One region of the Streptomyces sp. NPDC015171 genome, then DNA from elsewhere that is predicted to be linked to it. Evidence: riboswitches for the same ligand, from Rfam matches in the RefSeq annotation. Region 1 holds a riboswitch; each other region holds the start of a gene.
The links. A riboswitch is a leader RNA that binds a small molecule or an ion and turns the genes downstream of it on or off. The one in region 1 is predicted to bind cyclic di-AMP.
Positions count from the first base shown of each region.

Region 2: linked by a shared signal. The riboswitch ahead of ACF073_RS17405 (transglycosylase family protein) and the one ahead of ACF073_RS03950 (transglycosylase SLT domain-containing protein) in region 1 are both predicted to bind cyclic di-AMP.
Region 3: linked by a shared signal. The riboswitch ahead of ACF073_RS32345 (M23 family metallopeptidase) and the one ahead of ACF073_RS03950 (transglycosylase SLT domain-containing protein) in region 1 are both predicted to bind cyclic di-AMP.

Region 1 covers NZ_JBIBUO010000001.1:853,967-861,296, forward strand. The annotation lists gene ACF073_RS03925 (flavodoxin family protein) at 1-209, shown strand, start outside; gene ACF073_RS03930 (ABC transporter permease) at 206-1,090, opposite strand; gene ACF073_RS03935 (ABC transporter ATP-binding protein) at 1,077-2,279, opposite strand; gene ACF073_RS03940 (outer membrane lipoprotein carrier protein LolA) at 2,314-3,513, opposite strand; gene ACF073_RS03945 (polyprenyl synthetase family protein) at 3,762-4,772, opposite strand; cyclic di-AMP (ydaO/yuaA leader) riboswitch at 5,361-5,540, shown strand; gene ACF073_RS03950 (transglycosylase SLT domain-containing protein) at 5,545-6,024, shown strand; gene ACF073_RS03955 (HAD family hydrolase) at 6,167-6,979, opposite strand; gene ACF073_RS03960 (NAD(P)-binding domain-containing protein) at 7,223-7,330, opposite strand, start outside.
Region 2 covers NZ_JBIBUO010000005.1:471,121-478,450, reverse strand. The annotation lists gene ACF073_RS17415 (septum formation initiator family protein) at 1-397, opposite strand, end outside; gene eno (phosphopyruvate hydratase) at 498-1,784, opposite strand; gene ACF073_RS17405 (transglycosylase family protein) at 2,081-2,797, opposite strand; cyclic di-AMP (ydaO/yuaA leader) riboswitch at 2,802-2,976, opposite strand; gene ACF073_RS17400 (transglycosylase family protein) at 3,158-4,240, opposite strand; gene ACF073_RS17395 (cytochrome P450) at 4,386-6,044, opposite strand; gene ACF073_RS17390 (nucleoside triphosphate pyrophosphohydrolase) at 6,385-7,330, opposite strand, start outside.
Region 3 covers NZ_JBIBUO010000015.1:56,884-64,213, reverse strand. The annotation lists gene ACF073_RS32360 (DNA topoisomerase (ATP-hydrolyzing) subunit A) at 1-345, opposite strand, end outside; gene ACF073_RS32355 (M16 family metallopeptidase) at 640-2,034, shown strand; gene ACF073_RS32350 (M16 family metallopeptidase) at 2,031-3,419, shown strand; cyclic di-AMP (ydaO/yuaA leader) riboswitch at 3,659-3,816, shown strand; gene ACF073_RS32345 (M23 family metallopeptidase) at 3,830-4,585, shown strand; gene ACF073_RS32340 (GntR family transcriptional regulator) at 4,784-5,470, shown strand; gene ACF073_RS32335 (HPr family phosphocarrier protein) at 5,848-6,129, opposite strand; gene ACF073_RS32330 (GNAT family N-acetyltransferase) at 6,308-7,330, shown strand, end outside.

The DNA.
Region 1 (7,330 bases):
CCGACCCCTACGTGGGCACCCTCAACAACTCGGCCGCCTACATGAAGATGCGCTTCGGCGGCGTTCTGCTGGGCAACGGCAGCGCACCCGGTGACGTACGCAAGGACACCGACGCGCTGGCGCGCGCCAAGACGTTCTTCGCGCAGGACGCGCCCCTCGCCCGCTTCCCCTACGAGACCGCCGGTGTCCAGGCCGGCGCGAACAGCTAGGCGCTGATGTCCTTCGCCGTGAACCGCGCCCAGGCCGCCGATCCGAACACGGCCGCGTAGAGGGCCTGGAGGCCCAGGTTCTTGACGAGGTCGTCCCAGTAGACGGGGTCCCGCATCAGATCGGCGAAGGACAGCCAGTAGTGCGGGAACAAGTAGGGCTGCACCGCGTGCAGCTGGGGTATCTGGTCGATGATCTGCACGGTGATGAGCAGGCCCACCGTGGTCGCCATCGCCGCGATGCCGCTGTTGGTGAGGGTCGACACGAATAGGCCGAGGGCCGCCACTCCGATCAGTGAGGCCGCGACGGCCAGGGCGATGAGCAGGGCGCGGCCGAGCCCGTCGGCGAAGCTGATCCGGGTGCCGGAGATCGTCGTCAGCTCTCCCAGCGGGAAGAGCAGCGCGCCGGCGATCAGCGCGGAGACGGCGACGACCAGGGTGGCCAGCAGGCAGAAGGCCATCACCGTCGTGTACTTGACGAGCAGCAGCCGGGTGCGGCCGGCCGGGGCCACCAGCAGATAGCGCAGGGTGCCCGCGCCGGCCTCCCCGGCGACCGCGTCGCCCGCGACGACGCCGACCGCCATCGGCAGGAAGAACGGCAGGGTCGCGGCCAGCGCGGTGAACACCAGGAACAGGCCGTTGTTGGTGATCTGCGAGATGAACGCCGGGCCCTCGCCACTGGCCCCGCCCGCCGGGCCGCCGCCCCGGGTCTCGATCTTCACCGCGATCCCGACCAGCACCGGCACCGCGGCCAGCACGCCGAGCAGGGCGAGGGTGCGCCACCGGCGGACGGTGGTGACCAGCTCGCTGCGCAGCAGCCCGAAGGTCCACAGGGGGCTCGGCCCGCGTACGGCGTCCGGCTGGAGCACATCAGCCCGCGACATCGAATCCCTCCCCGGTCAGCGCCACGAACGCGTCCTCGAGCGAGGCCCGTTCGAGCGTGAGGCCCCGGACGCGGACGCCCGCGGCGACCAGGGCCGCGGTCACCTCGGCGAGGTCCCGCTCGGGCGGTTCGCCGGTGACGCGGTCGCCGTCGGCGGTCACGTCCCCGACGCCCAGCTCCTTCAGCACGCGGGCCGCGTCGGCCGGGTCCGGGGTGGTCACCACCAGCCGGCCGCGCGCCCCCGCGGCCAGGTCGGCGACCGCGCCCTGGGCGATGAGCCGCCCCTGTGCCATGACCGCCGCGTGCGTGCACACCTGCTCGATCTCGTCGAGGAGGTGGGAGGAGAGGAAGACGGTCGTACCGTCCGCGGCCAGCTCTCTGATCAGGGTGCGGATCTCGCGCATGCCCTGCGGGTCGAGGCCGTTGGTGGGCTCGTCCAGGACGAGCAGCCGGCGCGGCTGGAGCAGTGCCGCGGCCAGCCCGAGGCGCTGCTTCATGCCGAGCGAGTACGCCTTCGCCTTCTTGCCCGCCGCGGCGGGCAGGCCGACCCGGTCCAGGGCGGCTTCGACGCGGGCACGCCGGGTGCGCGGGTCGGCGGTCGGGTCGGCGGCGTCGTAGCGCAGCAGGTTGTCACGGCCGGAGAGGAAGCCGTACAGGGCCGGGCCCTCGATGAGGGCGCCGACCTGCGGCAGGACCGTGCGGGCCGCCTTCGGCATGGGCCGGCCGAGCACCCGGACCGTGCCCGCGGTCGGTTCGATCAGGCCCATCAGCATCCGGATGGTGGTGGTCTTCCCCGAGCCGTTGGGGCCGAGGAAGCCGAAGACGCTGCCCGCCGGGACGGTCAGGTCGAGACCGTCCACGGCGAGCTGTCCGCCGCGGTAGCGCTTGGTGAGACCCCGCGTGGCGATCACGCTCGCCCGGTCCGCCGCCCCACCGGTGTCCGGCGCACCTGCTCGGTCCAGGCCCGGCGCACCTGCCCGGTCCGGGTGGGGTGCGCCGGCTCGGTCCGGGCGGGGTGCGCCGGCTCGGTCCGGATGGGGTGCGGCGGTTCGGGCGCGGTCGGGTACGGCGGCCGGGGGACGCGCGGGTGCGCGGTCCGGTACGCCGTTCGAGGGGCGCGCGGGCGCGTTCTCGGGCGCGCGCTCCGGGGCGTCCTTCGGGTCACGCCGCGCGGAGGACGGTTCGTCCATCGGCTCCCCCCTCGATTCGTCGTGCCCGGACGGGTCACTTCCCCGCGTCGGCCGCCTTCACCAGGGCGTCCTTGGTCACCGCGCCGGCGTACACCTTGCCGTCGTCGGTGATCAGGGCGTTGACCAGGCGGGTGGAGAAGACCGTGCCCTTGCCGAACTTCCCGGAGACCTCGTCGCCCAGGGAGCCGAGGAAGCCGCCGAGGTCACCGCCCTGGGAGCCGGTCGGCAGGCCGCCCTTGGCGCCCGTGTCGAAGGTGGCGACGGAGGTCCAGCCCTTGCCGAGGACGTTCAGCCCGGCCATGCCCCCGGCTACGTCCCCGCCGTGCTCCGGGGTGTGCCGCGGTGCCTCGGCGGCGTCCCGCTCCTCGGTGACCTTCGCCCCCTTGGGCGGGGTGAAGTCGAAGGCGGAGGCGGCCGGCCGGGCGAAGGAGACCTGGGTGAAGCCCGCGTCGACCACGGCGGCGCCGCCGCTCTTCGGGGTCAGCGTGAACTTCAGCGGCAGGCCGGTCCTGGCGTCCACGGCGATGCTGATGGCGCCGACCGTGGTGCCGGACTGCTTGGGCCGGATCAGCAGCTTGTAGGCGTCGCGGCCGGCGACCTGCGCGGTGCCGTCGACGGTGACGGACGTGGTGTCGTCCACCGACTTCAGCGCCTCGTCGGCGAAGTCCTTGGGCGTGGCCGGGGGCTCGGCACCGCGGCCCTTGCCGGAGCCGGCGGCCGTGGAGTGGAAGACCTGGTTGCTCTTGCTGTCGTAGCCCCAGACGTTCTTGCCGTCGTGGATCAGGCTGTACTCGGCGCCGCTCTCCAGCAGCGAGAGCTTCTGCCGGTCGGGGCCGTCGGCGGCGACGCGCAGGGTGTGCGTTCCGGTGACCAGCTCGGTGAGCTTGGTCTGCGGGTCGGCGGAGGAGCCGTCGCCCGAGCCCCGGGCGGCGCCGGAGAGCAGGCCGTTCTCCAGGCCGCCGAGGTCGGGCAGGCCGAGGTCGGTGCTGATCTTCACCGTGCCGGACAGCTGCTGCACGTCCGACTTGGCGATCTTCTCGATGAGCTGCTGTGCGCTGATCTTCGGCAGGTCGGGGTCGCCGGAGTCGGCGAGCGCCGGGACCAGCCCGATCGTGGCCGCCGCCACCCCCACCACCGCGACCGGGACCGCGTACCGGGCGGCCTTGCGCCGGCCGGAGGGCGCGTCCTCGTCCCGGGCGGCGCTCAGTGCGTCGTCGGATTCGTACGGTGCCATGTGTGCCTTACCTCCGTCGTCGGCGGCGGCTGTCCTCACGCTGGTCCACCTGAGCCGCCATTCTCACCCGAATCGGTGAGGAGTGGTGATTTCCGTGGTTTCCATCTGACCAAATCGGCCGTGAGGAAGCGTCAGACCGTGGAGCCAACTGCGTCTACTCCTGCGGTATGACATAGGAAGGCGACATCTCCACCCGACCCGTAGGGGTCGGGCCGGGGGGGTGCCGTGCGCGGCGGTGTCCGGCCGGGTCAGCCGGCCCGGTGCACCACCGCGTCGCACAGCTCCAGCAGCGCCGCCTTGGCGTCGCACTCGCGCAGCGGGGCCAGCGCGGCCCGCGCCTCCTCCGCGTACCGGACGGTGTCCCGGCGGGCCTGCTCCAGCGCGGGGTGCGCGCGCAGGGCGGTCAGCGCCTCCGCGTGCCGGCCGTCGTCACTGAGGTCGGAGTCCAGCAGCTCGCACAGCGCGAGGTCCTCGGCGAGGCCCAGCCGGGCGGTCCGCTCGCGCAGCCGGAGCACCGGCAGGGTCGGGACGCCCTCGCGCAGGTCGGTGCCCGGGGTCTTGCCGGACTCGTGGGAGTCGGAGGCGATGTCCAGGACGTCGTCCGCGAGCTGGAAGGCGACTCCCAGCCGTTCGCCGTACTGGGTGAGTACGTCGACGACCGTCTCGTCCGCGCCGGACATCATCGCGCCGAACCGGCACGCCACCGCCACCAGGGAGCCCGTCTTGCCGCCGAGCACGTCCAGGTAGTGCTCGACCGGGTCGCGCCCGTCCGAGGGACCCGCGGTCTCCAGGATCTGACCGGTGACCAGCCGCTCGAAGGCCAGGGCCTGCACCCGGACCGCCTCGGGGCCGAGGTCGGCGAGGATCTGGGAGGCGCGGGCGAAGAGGAAGTCGCCGGTGAGGACGGCGACGGAGTTGTCCCAGCGGGTGTTGGCGCTGTCCACGCCGCGCCGCACGGCCGCCTCGTCCATGACGTCGTCGTGGTAGAGCGTGGCGAGGTGGGTCAGCTCCACGACCACGGCCGACGGCACGACGCCCGGCGCGTAGGGGTCGCCGAACTGGGCGGCGAGCATCACGAGAAGTGGCCGGAAACGCTTCCCTCCGGCCCGTAGGAGGTGCTGCGCGGCCTCCGTGATGAACGGGACCTCGCTCTTGGTGGCCTCGAGCAAGCCTTCCTCGACAGCCGCCAATCCGGCCTGGACATCGGCTTCCAGAGCCTGGTCCCGCACGCTCAGCCCGAACGGCCCGACGACGGTCACGAGGGGTCTCCTGTCTGCTGGTGTCTGCTGGCGATTACGCGGTTTGTCGATAGGTCGTTGCCCTCACTCAAGTCAGCGTATCCGGTCCCGTTTCGATCACCGATAGCGCCCACCGGTCCAGCCCGGGCGGTATCGGACCATGACCGCCATGGTTTTGATCAGATGGTAATAACGGACATTTATCGACTTAACAGTAATCCGAGCACCGTGTCGTGACCTCTCCAGGCCCCCCTTTCGGTCACTCTCCCCCCATCGACCACTACGGCAACGACACGCACCACATCCCGGCTTCCACCATTAGTCCGACTTCAGGCGTGAATCCCTCTAATCCCTCATGTCTGATTTGCAGGGTTTTGCCATTTCGTGAATTGGGTCACTCGCCCCAGGGGTCCACTTCACTCCCCCGGACCCCCACCACCCCTTGCCGCGTCGGCGAGTTGAGGATTGGCAACCGCAAAGGATCAAGCGCCTCATACGGCGTCGATCAAGGTCAAATGGCGCATTGCGTGAATCCGGTACTTGTTCCCGACATGTGCGGTCGCATACGTTCCGGGCCGTCGGGCGGACGCCTAATCCTGCCGCCGCCCGCATAACCCATCGACGAACTCATTCGTACGGCAGGAGCGGGGGACCCAGGTAAGCCGCCGGACCGGAACGGCCCATGCCGCACCGGAACGGCTCGGGGTGAAGCCGTGCCCTCCCCAGGCACGGCCGGGCACCTCCCCGCCCGAACCCGACAGCTCACCTCGTAGGCGCCGGAGAGGAATCCCCCATGCTCGCTGCCGCTCAGCACCGCCGCACCCGCCTCGTCCGCACCCTCGCCGCCGTCGGATCCGGCGCGGCCCTCCTCGTCCTGCCGCTCATCGGCGCGACCAGCGCCTCCGCGACCACCGGCACCACCACGACGGCCGCCACCACCCCCGCCGGATACCCGAACAACCTCGACGGCTGGATCCGCGAGTCGCTCGCGATCATGAGCGAGAAGAAGATCCCGGGCACCTACAACGGCATCTACCGCAACGTCATCCGGGAGTCCTCGGGCAACCCGGCGGCCATCAACCTCTGGGACTCCAACGCCGCCAAGGGCATCCCGTCCAAGGGCCTGCTCCAGGTCATCGACCCGACGTTCAACGCCTACCACGTCGCCGGAACCTCGTTCGACATCTACGACCCGGTCGCGAACATCACCGCCGCCTGCAACTACGCGGCCGCGCGGTACGGCTCGATCGACAACGTCTTCAGCGCGTACTGACAGCCGCGGGCCGGCACCCGGCAGGCCCGGCCGGCCGGCACTCGGCCCCGACACCCGGCAGGCCCGGCCGACCGGCACCCGGCCCCCGGCAGGTCCGATCGGCCCGATCCGCCCGATCGGCCGGTGGCTACTGAGGTGCCGGTCAGTCGGTCGGGAACAGTCTTTCGAGGACGACGGCGATGCCGTCGTCCTCGTTCGACAGGGTGATCTCGTCGGCCACCGCCTTGAGTTCGGGATGGGCGTTGGCCATGGCGACACCGCGTCCGGCCCAGCCGAACATCGGGATGTCGTTGGGCATGTCGCCGAAGGCCAGCGTCCGCGCGGCGCCGATCCCAAGTCGTTCGGCGGCCAGCGCGAGGCCGGTCGCCTTCGTCACCCCGCTCGGCTGGAGTTCCACGGTGCCGGGCCCCGACATGGTGACCGTCGCCAGCGAACCCACCGCCGCGCGCGCCACGGCCGCCAACGCGTCGTCGGACAGGGACGTATGCCGCAGCAGCACCTTGCTGATGGGCGCGCACCACAGGTCGTCGCGGCGGGCGACGCGCACCGCGGGCAGGGTCGGGTGGGGCATCCGGTAGCCGGGCTCGATCAGCGTGAGTCCGTCCACGCCGTCCTGGTCGACCGCCGCGTAGACCTGCCCCACCTCCGCCTCGATCTTGCCGAGCGCGGTCTCGGCCAGTTCCCGGTCCAGCCGAACCGACCAGAGCAGGCGGTCGCCCCCGGCGTCGTAGACCTGCGCGCCCTGCCCGCACACCGCGAGCCCGGTGCAGCCCAGGTCCGCGAGGAGGGGCCGTACCCGCGGGGCCGGGCGGCCCGTCACCACCAGGTGCCGGGCACCGGCCCGCGCCACCCGCGCGAGCGCGGCGAGCGACCGGTCGGAGACGGTGTCGTCGCCGCGCAGCAGCGTCCCGTCCAGGTCGGTGGCGATCAGTGCATATGCGGGGGTGGGTGCCATGACCAGAGAATACGGACACGGCGGCCCCCCGACTCACCTGCCGTTCCACGCACTTACGTGCTGTTCGCCCCCAAGTGGGGTCTGTAGGTGCCTTGATGGCGGTGTGGCGGCGGCTCGGCCAGGTGCGGCGGCGGCTCGGCCAGGTGCGGCGGTGGCTCGGCAGGGTGCGGCGGTGGCTCGGCCGGTGCGTCCCCGCGCGCCCAGGAGCGGGCGGGCGGGGACCGCGGCTGCCGGCGCCGCCGCTCAGCCGTGGGCGGCGGCCAGGTGCCGCGCCAGGCGCGGGGAGGCGAACTCCGTACCGCAGACGAACCGCATCACCGGACCGTAGGACGACGCGGCCGGCAGGCCGGT
Region 2 (7,330 bases), on a different contig from region 1:
CGCGGGAGGGCCGGGCCGCGCCGGGGTCGACGACCACGTACCCCGTCTCGCCGGGCATCACGTAGTGCAGCCGGCGGCGGATCTGCTGCTCGGCGTAGGCGTCGTCCTGCCAGCGGGCCTTCAGGTCGCGCAGCTGCTCGACGCGCTCGCGTGCCTGCTCCTGCTTGCGCCGGACGTCGGCGATCTCCGCGCGCTGCGAGACGTACTGCCGCATCGGGTAGGCGAGGGCGACGACCAGCGAGCACAGCACCAGCGCGAGCAGGGCCGCGCGGCCGGTGAGCCGGGAGCGGCGGACCTGCCGTTTGGCCTGGGAGCGGTAGACCCGGGCCGCCGTCTGCTCGCCGAGCAGCCGCAGCCTGGTCGCGGTGGAGAACCGGTCACGGTCCTTCACGGCCATCTTCCCCGCCTCCCGTTCCACGCGCGTACGTCCCCGCACACGGTACGGGACCGAGTACGGGGACGTACGTACGACTGGCTCAGCTGTGACCCTGTACGGCTCAGCCCTTGAAGCGCGGGAAGGCGCTGCGGCCGGCGTACACCGCGGCGTCGTCGAGGATCTCCTCGATGCGCAGCAGCTGGTTGTACTTGGCGACGCGCTCGGAGCGGGCCGGGGCGCCGGTCTTGATCTGGCCGCAGTTGGTGGCGACGGCCAGGTCGGCGATGGTGACGTCCTCGGTCTCGCCGGAGCGGTGGGACATCATGCACTTGAAGCCGCTGCGCTGGGCCAGCTCGACGGCGTCCAGGGTCTCGGTGAGCGAGCCGATCTGGTTCACCTTGACCAGCAGGGCGTTGGCGGCGCCGTCCTCGATGCCGCGGGCCAGGCGCTCCGGGTTGGTGACGAACAGGTCGTCGCCGACCAGCTGGACCTTGTCACCGAGACGGTCGGTGATGACCTTCCAGCCGGCCCAGTCGTCCTCGAACAGCGGGTCCTCGATGGAGACGAGCGGGTAGGCCGCCACCAGCTCCTCGTAGTACTCCGTCATCTCGGCGGCGGAGCGCTCCTTGCCCTCGAAGAGGTACTTGCCGTCCTTGTAGAACTCGGAGGCGGCGACGTCGAGCGCGAGGGCGATCTGCTGGCCGGGGACGTAACCGGCCTCCTTGATGGCCTCGAGGATGAGGTCGAGGGCGGCGCGGTTGGAGTCCAGGTTCGGGGCGAAGCCGCCCTCGTCGCCGAGACCGGTGGACAGGCCCTTGCCCTTCAGGACCTTCTTGAGGGTGTGGTAGACCTCGGTGCCCCAGCGAAGGGCCTCGGAGAAGGACTCCGCGCCGATCGGGGCGATCATGAACTCCTGGATGTCCACGTTGGAGTCGGCGTGCGAGCCGCCGTTCAGGATGTTCATCATCGGCACCGGCAGCAGGTGCGCGTTCGGGCCGCCCAGGTAGCGGAAGAGCGGGAGGTCGCTGGCCTCGGAGGCGGCGTGGGCGACGGCGAGCGAGACGCCGAGGATGGCGTTGGCGCCGAGCGAACCCTTGTTGTCGGTCGCGTCCAGGTCGAACATGGCCTGGTCGATCAGGCGCTGCTCGGTGGCGTCGTAGCCGACCAGCTCGGGGCCGATCTGCTCGATGACGGCGAGGACGGCCTTCTCGACGCCCTTGCCCTGGTAGCGGTTCGGGTCACCGTCGCGCAGCTCGATGGCCTCGAAGGCACCGGTCGAGGCGCCGGACGGGACGGCGGCACGACCCGTGCTGCCGTCGTCGAGGCCGACCTCGACCTCGACCGTGGGGTTGCCTCGGGAGTCCAGGATTTCCCGGGCTACGACGACGTCGATGGACGGCACGAGCATCTCCTTCGTGGATGTGACGCTGGTTGTGCGGGGCTGGTGTGCCTTGCGACTAGAGCCTAACCGTCCCTGAGGCGTCGGCCACCGACCGACCGTCCCGTGGACAGGCCGACGGTACCTTTTGTTTCTTCACGAAACAAAGGGAAGGGGCGCGGCGGACGCGAAAAAGCCCCGCCCCGGTGCGTACGGGGGAACACGCACCGGGGCGGGGAGCCCGTGGGGACGGGGGTGGCCCGCACGGGGCCCTGCGGCGGGGCCCGCGGAAGGGTGCGGGCCCGTGGTCCGGCCGGAGCCGGAGGTCACTTCAGGTGCAGCTGCTGACCCGGGTAGATGAGGTCGGCGTCCTGGACGATGTCCTTGTTCAGCTCGAACAGCTTCTGCCAGCCGCCCTTGACCTTGTGCTTCTCGGCGATGGTGCTGAGGGTGTCGCCCGCGGCCACCTTGTACTCGCCGTCGCCCTTCTTGACCGTCTTGCCGGTCGGGGTGGTGACGGTCTCGCTCTTGGCGGAGGCGGCCGGGCGCTCGGCGGAGCGGGAGGCGGCCTGCCCGTCGGAGGAGCGGGTGGTGGTGCTGCCCGAGTCCGGCGTGGAGGTCGACGGGGTGGACGGGGCCGACGGGGTCGTCGGGGCGGAGCCGCCATTGGGGGTGCTCGACAGGCCCGTGCCGCAGACCGGCCAGGCGCCCTTGCCCTGCGCGGCGAGGACCTTCTCGGCCACGGCGATCTGCTGGGCCTTGGTGGCCTGGTTCGCCTGCGAGGCGTAGGCGGTGCCGCCGTACGCGGCCCAGGTGGAGGCGGAGAACTGCAGACCGCCGTAGTAGCCGTTGCCGGTGTTGATGGACCAGTTGCCGCCGGACTCGCACTGGGCGACGGTGTCCCACTCGGAGGTGGTGGCCGCGGAGGCGTTGCCGGCCGCCATCAGCGGGGCGGCGACGGCGGCGCCGGTGACACCGGCCAGCGCGACGGCGCGGACGGCCTTGGACGGACGACGGTGCTTGCCCTTGCCGGAAAACAGCATGGATCGATCCCCTCACCGACGCCTGCGAGGTGAGCTGTCGGGTTCGGGCCGGTTGAGTTGCCCGGCCGCACCTCCCGCTTGCGCGGAGTGCGGCTTCACCCCCAGCCGGTTCCAGCCTCAAGTGCTGGTTCCGGCGCCTACCTTGGGTCCCCCGCTCCTGCCTACGGCGCTTGACGCGTCGACTGTTCCCGGACGGCCGCTGGCAGGATTCGGCGTTGCGGCACCGGGGCCCGTGGTGACGAGCGGCCTTGACCGTAGGCAGGCGATCGCCGGAATTTCAAAGACGATCAGGGCTTCTGAGACTCATCCCACACTTTCGCCAAATCGGACATTAGGCTCTAAGTGGGGCGTCAACTCCCGCTACTTACCGCCTGTTTCGTCCCCAACTTCCAGGGTCTGACCGGCGGAGATGTGGTTCGGGTCGGACCCGACGGACTCCTTGTTCCCCGCGTACAGCGCCCGCCATCCGCCGTCGACGTCAAGGGAGTCGGCGATGGAGCAGAGGGTGTCGCCCTCGCGGACGGTGTAGGTGCCGGGCTCACGGGAGGCGTGCCGGCCCGAGGAGGCGGCCTCCTGTCCGTTTCCCGCACCTTCGTCCGCACTCGCACCCCGGTGCCGTCCGCCGCTGGCGAGGGACCCGGTGTCGACCAGGCTCCAAGCACCGGCGGCCTGCTGGGGGTTGTCGGCGATCCCGGCGTCCGGGGTGGCCGTGGGGGACCCCTCGGTCTCCCGCGGGCCGCCGGTCGCCGGCGGGGTGGACTTGCCCGACTCGGGCGTGTCGCTCCCGCTGGAACCGGTGTCCTTGCCGGAGCCCTTGCCCGCGTCCTTGCCGGAGTCCTCGCCCGGCTTCGCGGACGGCTTTCCGGTCTCCTTCGAGGAGGAGCCCGTGCCGGAGCCGGAGTTGGCGTCGGAGTCGGCATCCGTGGAGGACGGAGAATCGGGCGAACCGGACGAGTCGGAGCCGTGGGAGTCGTCCGACGAACCGGAGTCGCCGGCCCCGGACGTGTCTCCCGAGCCGCTGCCGCCCCCGGAGCCGCCGACGCCCGTGTCGACGTCCACGGAGCTTGAGTCCGAGGTCAGGCCGGACAGCAGGGCGCAGGTGGCCCAGGGCGTCGTGCCCCGGTCGGCGAGGATCTTCTCGGCCACGGAGATCTGCTGGAGGCGGCTGGCCTGGTCGGCGCTGCCCGCGTACTGCCCGCCGCCGTACGTGTCCCAGTCGTCCTGCGAGATCTGCAGGCCGCCGTAGTACCCGTTGCCGGTGTCGGCGCTCCAGGAGCCGCCGCTCTCGCATTCGGCCACCTTGTCCCACGTGGTGCCCTCGGCCGCGTTGGCGCTCGCCGCGCCGAGGAGCGGGATGGCGATGGCGGAGCCGGTCACTCCGGCCGCGACGAGGAGGGCCGGAGCCTGACGGGGGCGACGGTGTCGACCGTTCCCGGAGAGCATGCGGAAGCCTTTCGAGCGACAGCTGGAGCGGTGGGCGCCGAAACTCCGCGCCACACTGAGGGGTGAACGTATAGGCAGACGATCACTTGTCACAAGTTAATGCCGCGCAGATCACGTGAAGATCACAGAAGTGAACGTCTCCGGTTCACGCGGTGGGTGTGAACTCGACCGGGAGCGTGCGCAGGCCGCGCATGATGAGTCCGCCGCGCCAGCGCAGGTCGGCCGGGTCGGCGGCGAGCCGCAGGTCGGGCAGCCGGGTGAGAAGGGTGGCCAGCGCGGTCTGGCCCTCCAGGCGGGCGAGCGGGGCGCCGAGGCAGTAGTGGATGCCGTGGCCGTAACCGAGGTGCTGGTTGTCGCGGCGGGCGAGGTCCAGCACGTCCGGATTGGCGAACCGCTCCGGGTCCCGGTCGGCGGCGGCGAGGACGACGAGCACCGGATCGCCCGCCGCGATGTCCTGGCCGCCGAGGGTGAGCGGCTCGGTGGCGAACCGCCAGGTGGCCAGCTCCACCGGGCCGTCGTAGCGCAGGAGTTCCTCGACGCCGGTCTCCAGCAGGTCCCGCTCGCCCGCGGCCAGGGACCGCTGCAGCCGGTGGCGCTGCCCGGGGTGGGTGAGCAGGGCGTAGGTGCCGTTGCCGATGAGGTTGACGGTGGTCTCGAAGCCGGCGAAGAGAAGGATGAAGGCCATCGCGGCGGCCTCGTTCTCGGTGAGGTGCTCGCCGTGGTCGGAGGCGCGGATCAGGCCGGAGATCAGGTCCTCGCCGGGAGCGGGCTCGGCGGGCAGCGCCTCCCGCTTCTTGTGGATCAGCTCGGCGAGGTAGCCGCGCATCTTCTTCACCGACCGGGCGACCCCGCCGCGCGGCCCTCCCCCGTGCCGGATCATCATGCCCGCCCAGTCCCGGAAGTCGTCCTGGTCCTCGCGCGGCACACCGAGCAGATCGCAGATGGCGTAGATGGGCAGCGGGAAGGCGAACTCGTGGATGAGGTCGGCGGAGCCCGTCTTCGCGAACCCGTCGATGAGCTGGTCGGTCAGCTCCCGCACCCGGGGCGCGAACTCGGCGACCCTGCGGGGCGTGAACGCCTTGCTGACCAGCCGGCGCAGCCGGGTGTGGTCCGGCGGGTCGATGTTCAGCAGATGCGTCATCAGCTCGGCCTTGCGCTCGCCCGGGATGCCCGTCTTGCCCTTGGCGTGCGCGGGCTCGTCGTGATGCGCCGGGTTCTTGCTCAGCCGCTGGTCGGCGAGGGCCTGCTTGGCATCGCCGTACCGCGTGACCAGCCACGCCTCGACCCCGCTGGGCAGCCGCGTCCGGTGCACGGGCGCGTGCTCCCGCAACCAGGCGTACGCGGGGTACGGGTCGGTGGCGAACTCCCAGGTGAAAAGGGCCGGGGGCGGGGGCGGGGTGGAGGGCGGGGTGGAGGGTGCGTCGGCCGGGTGGGGGGACGCGGAGTGGGGGGACGCGGAGTGGGGGCAGGGCTGGGTGGCGGAGGCCGGGGACGGTGGGCCGGGGCGGGGGGCCGGGGCGGCGGGGTCGCCGGGGTCGCCGGCGGGCGGGTCCGGAGGGGAACTCGGGGCACCGGAGTGGGGAGCCGGGGCGGCGGGGTCGCCGGCGGGCGGGTCCGGAGGGGAACTCGGGGCACCGGAGTGGGGAGCCGGGGCGGCGGGGTCGCCGGCGGGCTGGCCCGGACGGGAACTCGGGGCACCGGAGTGGGGAGCCGGGGCGGCGGGGTCGCCGGCGGGCTGGCCCGGAGGGGAACTCGGCTGGTCGGGGGTGGGGCCCGGCTGGTCGGGGTGGAGCTGCTCGGTCACTCCTCGACCGTATCCGGCTTGCGGGCGGGCGTCCGTCCGGGTGGCGGGGCGGGGGCGTCGGACGGGGGCCGGCGCGGCGTGGGCCTCGCGGGTGTCGCCGGTGTCCGGCCGGGACCCTGCGTGCGACGTCCAGCCCGGTGGCCGCCTGTGCCGGCACCTCCCCGGCTCGCACCTTCCCGGCCCGCGCCTGCTCTGCCCCCGCCTTCCCGGCCCGCCGTTCCACGGCCCGTGAGCGTCAGGACGTGCCCGGCAGCTCGTGCCGGGGCTCCTCCGGGCTCCTCCGGCTCCGCTGTCGCGCCCTGCCCCGACGCCCCGCCTCCGCCCGTAGTGCGGCGCGGTACTAAGAGGACAGCCCCTCGGCAGCCCGTATCGCGTCCCGGTACGCCCGTGCCGCCGCACGCAGCGCCGCCTCCGGGTCGACACCGTCCGCCTCGGCGCGGGCCGCCAGCGCCAGCAGTTCGTAGCCGATGCCCTCCCCCTGCGGCAGGGGCACCGCCAGGCCCGCCGTACGGGTGCGGGAGGCGAGCTTGGCGGCGAGGGCCAGGCCGGGCTGGCCGAGCGGGACGCCGTCGGTGACCGAGCTGCGCTGCTTCTCCTCCGCCTTGGTGCGCAGCCAGTGCGCCTTGACGTCCTCCGGGGTCTCGGCCTGCTCGTCGCCGAAGACATGGGGGTGCCGGTGGATGAGCTTGGCGACGATGCCACCGGCGACGTCGTCGATGGAGAACGGCGCGTCCTGGTCCTCCTCGGCGATCCGGGAGTGGAAGACGACCTGGAGGAGGACGTCGCCCAGCTCTTCGCGCAGCTCGGTGCGGTCACCCGCCTCGATCGCCTCGACCAGCTCGTACGCCTCCTCGATGCCGTACTTCGCGAGGCCCTCGTGGGTCTGCCGGGAGGACCACGGGCACTCGGCGCGGATGCGGTCCATCACCTGCACGAGGTCCAGCAGGCGGGCGCCCGGCAGATCGTAGGAGGCGGGGAGCAGCTCCAGCTCCGGCATGGCGACCCGGCCGGAGCCGGCCAGCCGGGCGAGGCCGTCGGTGAGCGCCGGCTCGCCCTCGCCCATGGCCACGACCACCACCGTCCGCCCGCCGGCGCAGGCGTCGACCAGCCCCTGCGCGGTGGGGGACGCCTCCGCCACCGCTATCCCGGCCTCGCGCAGATAGGGCAGCTGCGGATGCGTGCCGTCGGCGCACAGCACGGCGTCGGCGGAGCGCAGGGCCTGCCAGGCGGGCCAGGACAGCAGGCCGGGGGCGACGCGGTGGCTGGTGGTGAGCAGGACGATCCGG
Region 3 (7,330 bases), on a different contig from region 1:
GTCGACCAGCGGCACGCGCATGGAGAAGGGCTGCGCCATACGCACCAGGGCGTCGTAGATCGACGCGTCGCCGTGCGGGTGCAGCTTGCCCATGACCTCGCCGACGACCCGGGCGCACTTCACGTAGGCGCGGTCCGGGCGCACGCCCATCTCGTTCATCTGGTAGACGATCCGGCGGTGCACCGGCTTGAGGCCGTCGCGGGCGTCCGGCAGGGCACGCGAGTAGATGACCGAGTACGCGTACTCAAGGTAGGAGCCACGCATCTCGTCCACGACGTCGATGTCGAGGATTCTCTCCTCGAACGAATCGTCGGGCGGCGGGGTCTTCGTGCTGCGGCGGGCCATCGCTGCCTGGCTCCTTGCTGAAGCGTGGGACGGATCTGACGCGGACCATTGTGGACCTACGCACTGACAACCCGTGCCACGACCCGGTCCCGGCGACCCGGCGGGCGCCGGGGAGCCGGCCCGCCCCGGTGCGCGCGAGCCGGCCGGGAGGGGGCCCGACGCAGGCTACGCGATCCGCTGTGGGCGTACGCCCCGCGGGAACTCCGCCGAGGCCCCGCACGCTTTGCATACAGTGGCAGGAACGGCAGGAAAACCGCGGTTCGTACAACCGACTCCGCTCGTGAAGGGACGTACATGCCCATGGGTCACACGACCACGGCCGAGGCAGGCTCCGGGGGCCTGACAGCGACCGAGCACCGGCTGGCCAACGGTCTGCGCGTGGTGCTCTCCGAGGACCACCTGACCCCGGTGGCGGCGGTCTGCCTCTGGTACGACGTCGGTTCCCGCCACGAAGTCAAGGGGCGTACCGGCCTTGCTCACCTTTTCGAGCACCTGATGTTCCAGGGCTCCGGGCAGGTCAAGGGCAACGGTCACTTCGAGCTCGTGCAGGGCGCCGGCGGCTCGCTGAACGGCACCACCAGCTTCGAGCGCACCAACTACTTCGAGACCATGCCCGCCCACCAGCTGGAGCTCGCCCTCTGGCTGGAAGCCGACCGCATGGGCTCGCTGCTGGCCGCCCTGGACGATGAGTCCATGGAGAACCAGCGGGACGTCGTCAAGAACGAACGCCGCCAGCGCTACGACAACGTGCCCTACGGCACCGCCTTCGAGAAGCTGACCGCGCTCTCCTACCCGGAGGGCCACCCGTACCACCACACGCCGATCGGCTCGATGGCGGACCTGGACGCGGCTACCCTGGAGGACGCCCGCCGGTTCTTCCGCACCTACTACGCGCCGAACAACGCGGTGCTCTCCGTGGTCGGCGACATCGACCCCGAGCAGACCCTCGCCTGGATCGAGAAGTACTTCGGTTCGATCTCCGCCCACGACGGCAAGCCCGCCCCCCGCGACGGCTCCCTGCCGGACACGATCGGCGAGCAGAAGCGCGAGGTCGTCGAGGAGGAGGTCCCGGCGCGCGCCCTGATGGCCGCCTACCGGCTCCCGCACGACGGCACGCGCGCGTGCGACGCGGCCGACCTCGCCCTGACCGTCCTCGGCGGCGGCGAGTCCTCCCGCCTGTACAACCGGCTGGTGCGCCGCGACCGTACGGCCGTGGCGGCCGGCTTCGGCCTGCTGCGCCTGGCCGGCGCCCCCTCCATGGGCTGGCTCGACGTGAAGACCTCCGGTGACGTCGAGGTGCCGGTCATCGAGACCGCCATCGACGAGGAGCTGGCCCGGTTCGCCGCGGAGGGCCCCACGCCCGAGGAGATGGAGCGCGCCCAGGCCCAGCTGGAGCGCGAGTGGCTGGACCGGCTCGGCACGGTCGCCGGCCGCGCCGACGAACTGTGCCGCTACGCCGTCCTGTTCGGCGACCCGCAGCTCGCCCTGACGGCCGTCAAGCGCGTCCTTGAGGTCACCCCGGAGGAGGTCCAGGAGGTCGCCAAGGCCCGGCTGCGGCCCGACAACCGCGCGGTCCTCGTCTACGAGCCGAAGTCCCCGGAGACCGTCGAGGACGCCGGGGTCCCCGAGGACCCGGAGCAGGAAGCGACCGTAGAGGCCGGCAACGAGAACGAGGAGACGGCCAAGTGACCGAGCTCGCCACCATGGAGTTCCACCCCCAGCCGCAGCCGGGCGAGGCCAGGCCCTGGGCGTTCCCGGCCCCCGAGCGCGGCACGCTGGACAACGGCCTGACCGTGCTGCGCTGCCACCGCCCCGGCCAGCAGGTCGTCGCGGTCGAGGTGCTGCTCGACGCGCCCCTGGACGCCGAGCCGACCGGCCTCGACGGCGTCGCCACGATCATGGCGCGAGCCTTCTCGGAGGGCACCGACCGGCACTCCGCCGAGGAGTTCGCCGCCGAGCTCGAGCGCGCGGGCGCCACCTTCGACGCGCACGCCGACCACCCCGGCGTCCGGATCGGCCTGGAGGTCCCGGCCTCCCGCCTCGCCAAGGGGCTCGGCCTGCTCGCCGACGCCCTGCGCGCTCCCGCCTTCGCCGAGAGCGAGGTCGAGCGCCTGGTCCGCAACCGCCTGGACGAGATCCCGCACGAGCTGGCCAACCCCTCCCGCCGGGCCGCCAAGGAACTGTCCAGGGAGCTGTTCCCGGCGGCCTCGCGCATGTCCCGCCCGCGCCAGGGCACCGAGGAGACGGTCGAGAAGATCGACGCCGCGGCCGTCCGCGCCTTCTACGACCGCCATGTGCGGCCCGCGACGGCCACCGCGGTCGTCGTCGGCGACCTGACCGGCATCGATCTGGACGAGCTGCTCGGCGAGACCCTGGGCGCCTGGACCGGCACCCCGGGCGAGCCCCGGCCGGTGCCGCCGGTGACCGCCGACGACCGCGGGCGCGTGATCATCGTGGACCGGCCCGGTGCCGTCCAGACGCAGCTGCTCATCGGCCGGGTCGGCCCCGACCGGCACGACCGGGTGTGGCCCGCCCAGGTGCTCGGCACGTACTGCCTCGGCGGCACGCTGACCTCGCGCCTCGACCGCGTCCTGCGCGAGGAGAAGGGCTACACGTACGGCGTGCGGGCCTTCGGGCAGGTCCTGCGGGCGGCACCGGAGGGCACGGGCGCGGCGATGCTCGCCATCAGCGGCTCCGTGGACACGCCGAACACCGGCCCGGCACTGGACGACCTGTGGAAGGTGCTGCGCACCGTCGCGGAGGAGGGTCTGACCGACGCCGAGCGGGACGTCGCCGTGCAGAACCTCGTCGGTGTGGCGCCGCTGAAGTACGAGACCGCGGCGGCCGTCGCGGGCACGCTGGCCGACCAGGTCGAGCAGCACCTGCCGGACGACTTCCAGGCCACGATGTACCAGCGGCTGGCCGCCACGGGCACGGTGGAGGCCACCGCCGCCGTCGTGAACGCCTTCCCGGTGGACCGTCTGGTGACCGTCCTCGTCGGCGACGCGTCCCAGATCAAGGAGCCGGTGGCGGCGCTCGGCATCGGCGAAGTCACCGTCGTCACCGCGGAGTAGCGGCCGGCGCCGCGCGGCAGCCGCGCGGCAGCACGCGCGCGTGTGGGCCCTCACGACCTACGGGTCGTGAGGGCCCACACTGTTCCACTCTCTTCCTCAGATGCCCGTTTTGGGCCGGAGGTTGCCCGTCTGCCCTGTGGGATGCGCTACAAAAGACCGGATTCGTTTGAGGATTGAAAGCGGGCCGCCGTAGCGTCATGCGGGCTGTTCGTCAGGCAGTACGCCGCGTCCGCGGCACCGGACAGTCATCGCCGAGTCCCCGTACGGCGCGAGCCAGGGGAGCCGGGGACCCACGTCCCCTGGGGTGAATCGGGCGCCGCGCGACCGCGGGGGGCCCGTAGGAGACCTTCCTGCTCCGAACCCGTCAGCTAACCCGGTAGGCGAGAAGGAAGGAAAGGACCAGCCACTTCATGGCGTTCATGTGCGCCACCGGGAAGCACCGCAAGCCCGGACGGGTCAAGCGGACCACGGCCCAGGCGGCCGGCATCGCGGCCCTCACCACCACCGGTGTCATCGGCACCCTCGCCGCCTCCCCGGCGCTCGCCGCCGAGACCTCCCCCGAGCAGACGGGCCTGACCCCCGTCCTCACCGCGACCGAGGGCGTCGCCGAGCAGATCGACGCGCAGGCCGCCGCCCAGCAGCAGGCCGCCGAGCAGAAGGCGGCCGAGGCGGCCGCCGCGAAGGAAGCCGCCCAGCGCGCCCAGGAGGTGCGCGAGGCCAAGGCCCGCGCCGCCCGCGAGGCCGAGCGCAAGCGGCTCAACGCCTTCGTCGCCCCGATCGCGCACTCCTACGTCTCCACGGGCTACCAGGCGAGCAGCTCCCTGTGGTCCTCCGGCTCGCACACCGGCATCGACTTCCACGCGGCCAGCGGCACCTCCGTCCACGCGGTCGGCGCCGGCACGGTCGTCTCCACGGGCTGGGGCGGCGCGTACGGCAACCAGATCGTGATCCGGATGGCCGACGGCATGTACACCCAGTACGGGCACCTGTCGTCCATCGGCGTCACGGTGGGCCAGAAGATCCTCCCGGGCCAGCAGATCGGCCTCTCCGGCGCCACCGGCAACGTCACCGGCCCGCACCTCCACTTCGAGGCGCGGACGACCCCGGACTACGGCTCGGACATCGATCCGGTCGCCTACCTCCGCAAGCACGGCGTGAACATCTGACGCCACCCCAGCACCGTCCGAAGCCCCGGCTCACCGAGCCGGGGCTTTCGCCGTTTTTCACGCCGCGCCGCAGGTCCGCTGTCCAAAAATATATCCATGGATTACGGCCCGCCGTCGGAAATTCCGGCTCATTGGAATAGAGTCACGGGACACGCGTCCATCGTCGGCGTTTCACGGGGATTAAGGCGGAGGTCGGTCATGCGTATTCCGGCGCACTCGGTGTGCACCGCTGTCCGGGACGACATCATCGCCGGTGTCTACGAACGCGGCAGCCGCCTCACCGAGGAAGTCCTGGCCCGCCGCTACGGTGTCTCGCGCGTCCCCGTGCGCGAGGCGCTGCGCACCCTGGAGGCCGAGGGCTTCGTGGTGACGCGCCGGCACGCGGGCGCGTGCGTGGCCGAGCCGGCCGAGCACGAGGCTGCCGACCTGCTGGACATGCGGATGCTGCTGGAACCGCTGGGCGCCGCCCGGGCCGCCCAGCGGCGCACCGAGGCCCATCTGAAGGTGCTGCGCGGCCTGGTCAGGCTGGGCCAGGAGCGGGCCCGGCGCGGCAACAGCGACGATCTGCGCTCGCTGGGCGGCTGGTTCCACGAGACGCTCGCCCAGGCTTCCGGCAGCCCCTCGCTGACCTCGATGCTCACCCAGCTGCGGCACAAGATCGCCTGGATGTACGCGGTGGAGGCACCGCTGAGCCCGGTGGAGTCCTGGGTGGAGCACGGTGCGATCGTGGACGCGGTGGCGCGCGGGGACGGCGAGCGCGCGCGGGCGCTGACGGCGCTGCACACCGAGCGCGCGACGGGCGCGCACCGGCTGCGCTTTTCCGGCGCTGCGGAGCGTGTGAGGACTTCGCAACATGCCGTAAACATTTCGAGCCCGCGCCATTAACACGGACGCCGTATACAAAGAAGAGTAATTCGGGGGCGGAGTCATTTCTGCTGCCCGAATTCGGTTGTACCCGGAATTGGGTCGCGCGGCGGGTGCACGGCCGGCGCGGAACGGCTGTGACGCAGGGTTCTGGATTCCGGTGGACCGAGCCGGCGCGCACGGCCACCGGCGCGCGCACGGCCCTCGCGTACGCGGCCACCGGCGCACACCCGGCCCTGGCGCACAGGACCACTGACAGGCACGCCCGTCGGCGCATACCGCGAAGCCGCGCCGCCCTTGCGGGCGAACGCGGCTCCGGCGTGCTGTGCGGTGATCGCTCAGTCAGTCTCAGACATACGCAGACGTACGCAGGTGTACGCGGACGTACTCAGACGTGCTCAGACGGTCTCGGGCAGCTCTTCCAGGCCCTCGGCGACCAGCTTGGCCAGACGGTCGAGGGCGACGTCCGCGCCCTCGGCGTCGGAGGCGAGGACGATCTCCTCGCCACCCTGGGCGCCCAGGCCCAGGACGGCGAGCATGGAGCCCGCGTTGACGGGGTTGCCGTCAGCCTTGGCGATGGTCACCGGGACGCCTGTGGCCGTGGCGGCTCGGACGAAGATGGAGGCGGGGCGGGCGTGGAGACCCTCGGCCCAGCCGACGTTGACGCGGCGCTCAGCCATGTGTTGCTGCCCTTCAGTGCTCAGGGTTGTCTAGACCAGTTTCCCACATCGTGGGGCATGCCCGGAGAGGGCCCTCGTCCCGCTCCGGTGTGAGGTCGGACCGCGGCCTCGGTCCGGCTCTCCGTCCCCCACAGACTGCCTCGCGCCGTTGTCGTACGCGAGCCGTACTCTGGGGCCCATGCAGACCTCGGCGGACCGGCAGGACCGGCACCACTACCCCGCCCACTGGGAGGCGGACGTGGTGCTGCGCGACGGCGGCACCGCACGCGTCAGGCCCATCACCGCCGATGACGCCGACCGCCTGGTCAGCTTCTACGAGCAGGTCTCGGACGAGTCGAAGTACTACCGCTTCTTCGCGCCGTACCCACGGCTCTCCGCCAAGGACGTCCACCGCTTCACCCACCACGACTTCGTGGACCGGGTCGGACTCGCGGCCACCATCGGCGGCGAGTTCATCGCCACCGTACGCTATGACCGCATCGGCGCCGACGGCCTGCCCGCCTCCGCGCCCGCCGACGAGGCCGAGGTCGCCTTCCTGGTGCAGGACGCCCATCAGGGCCGCGGGGTCGCCTCCGCCCTGCTGGAGCACATCGCGGCCGTCGCGCGCGAGCGGGGCATCCGCCGCTTCGCCGCCGAGGTGCTGCCCGCCAACAACAAGATGATCAAGGTGTTCACGGACGCCGGCTACACCCAGCAGCGCAGCTTCGAGGACGGCGTCGTCCGCCTGGAGTTCGACCTCGAACCCACCGACCGCTCCGTCGCCGTCCAGCACGCGCGCGAGCAGCGCGCCGAGGCCCGCTCGGTCCGGCGCCTCCTCGCGCCCGGCTCCGTCGCGGTCGTGGGCGTCGGCCGCGCCCCCGGCGGGGTGGGCCGCAGCGTCCTCGGCAACATCCGCGACGCCGGTTACACCGGCCCGCTGCACGCCGTGAACAAGGCATTCCCTGAGGACCTCAAGGAGGTCGACGGGGTGCCCGCGCACCGCTCGGTGCGGGACATCGACGGGCACGTCGACCTCGCCGTCGTCGCCGTACCGGCCGCGCACGTGCCCGCCGTGGTCGCCGAGTGCGGCGAGCACGGCGTCCAGGGGCTGGTCGTGCTCTCCGCGGGCTACGCCGAGAGCGGGCCGGAGGGGCGCGTGCGGCAGCGCGCCCTGGTGCAGGCCGCGCGCGCGTACGGCATGCGGATCATCGGCCCGAACGCC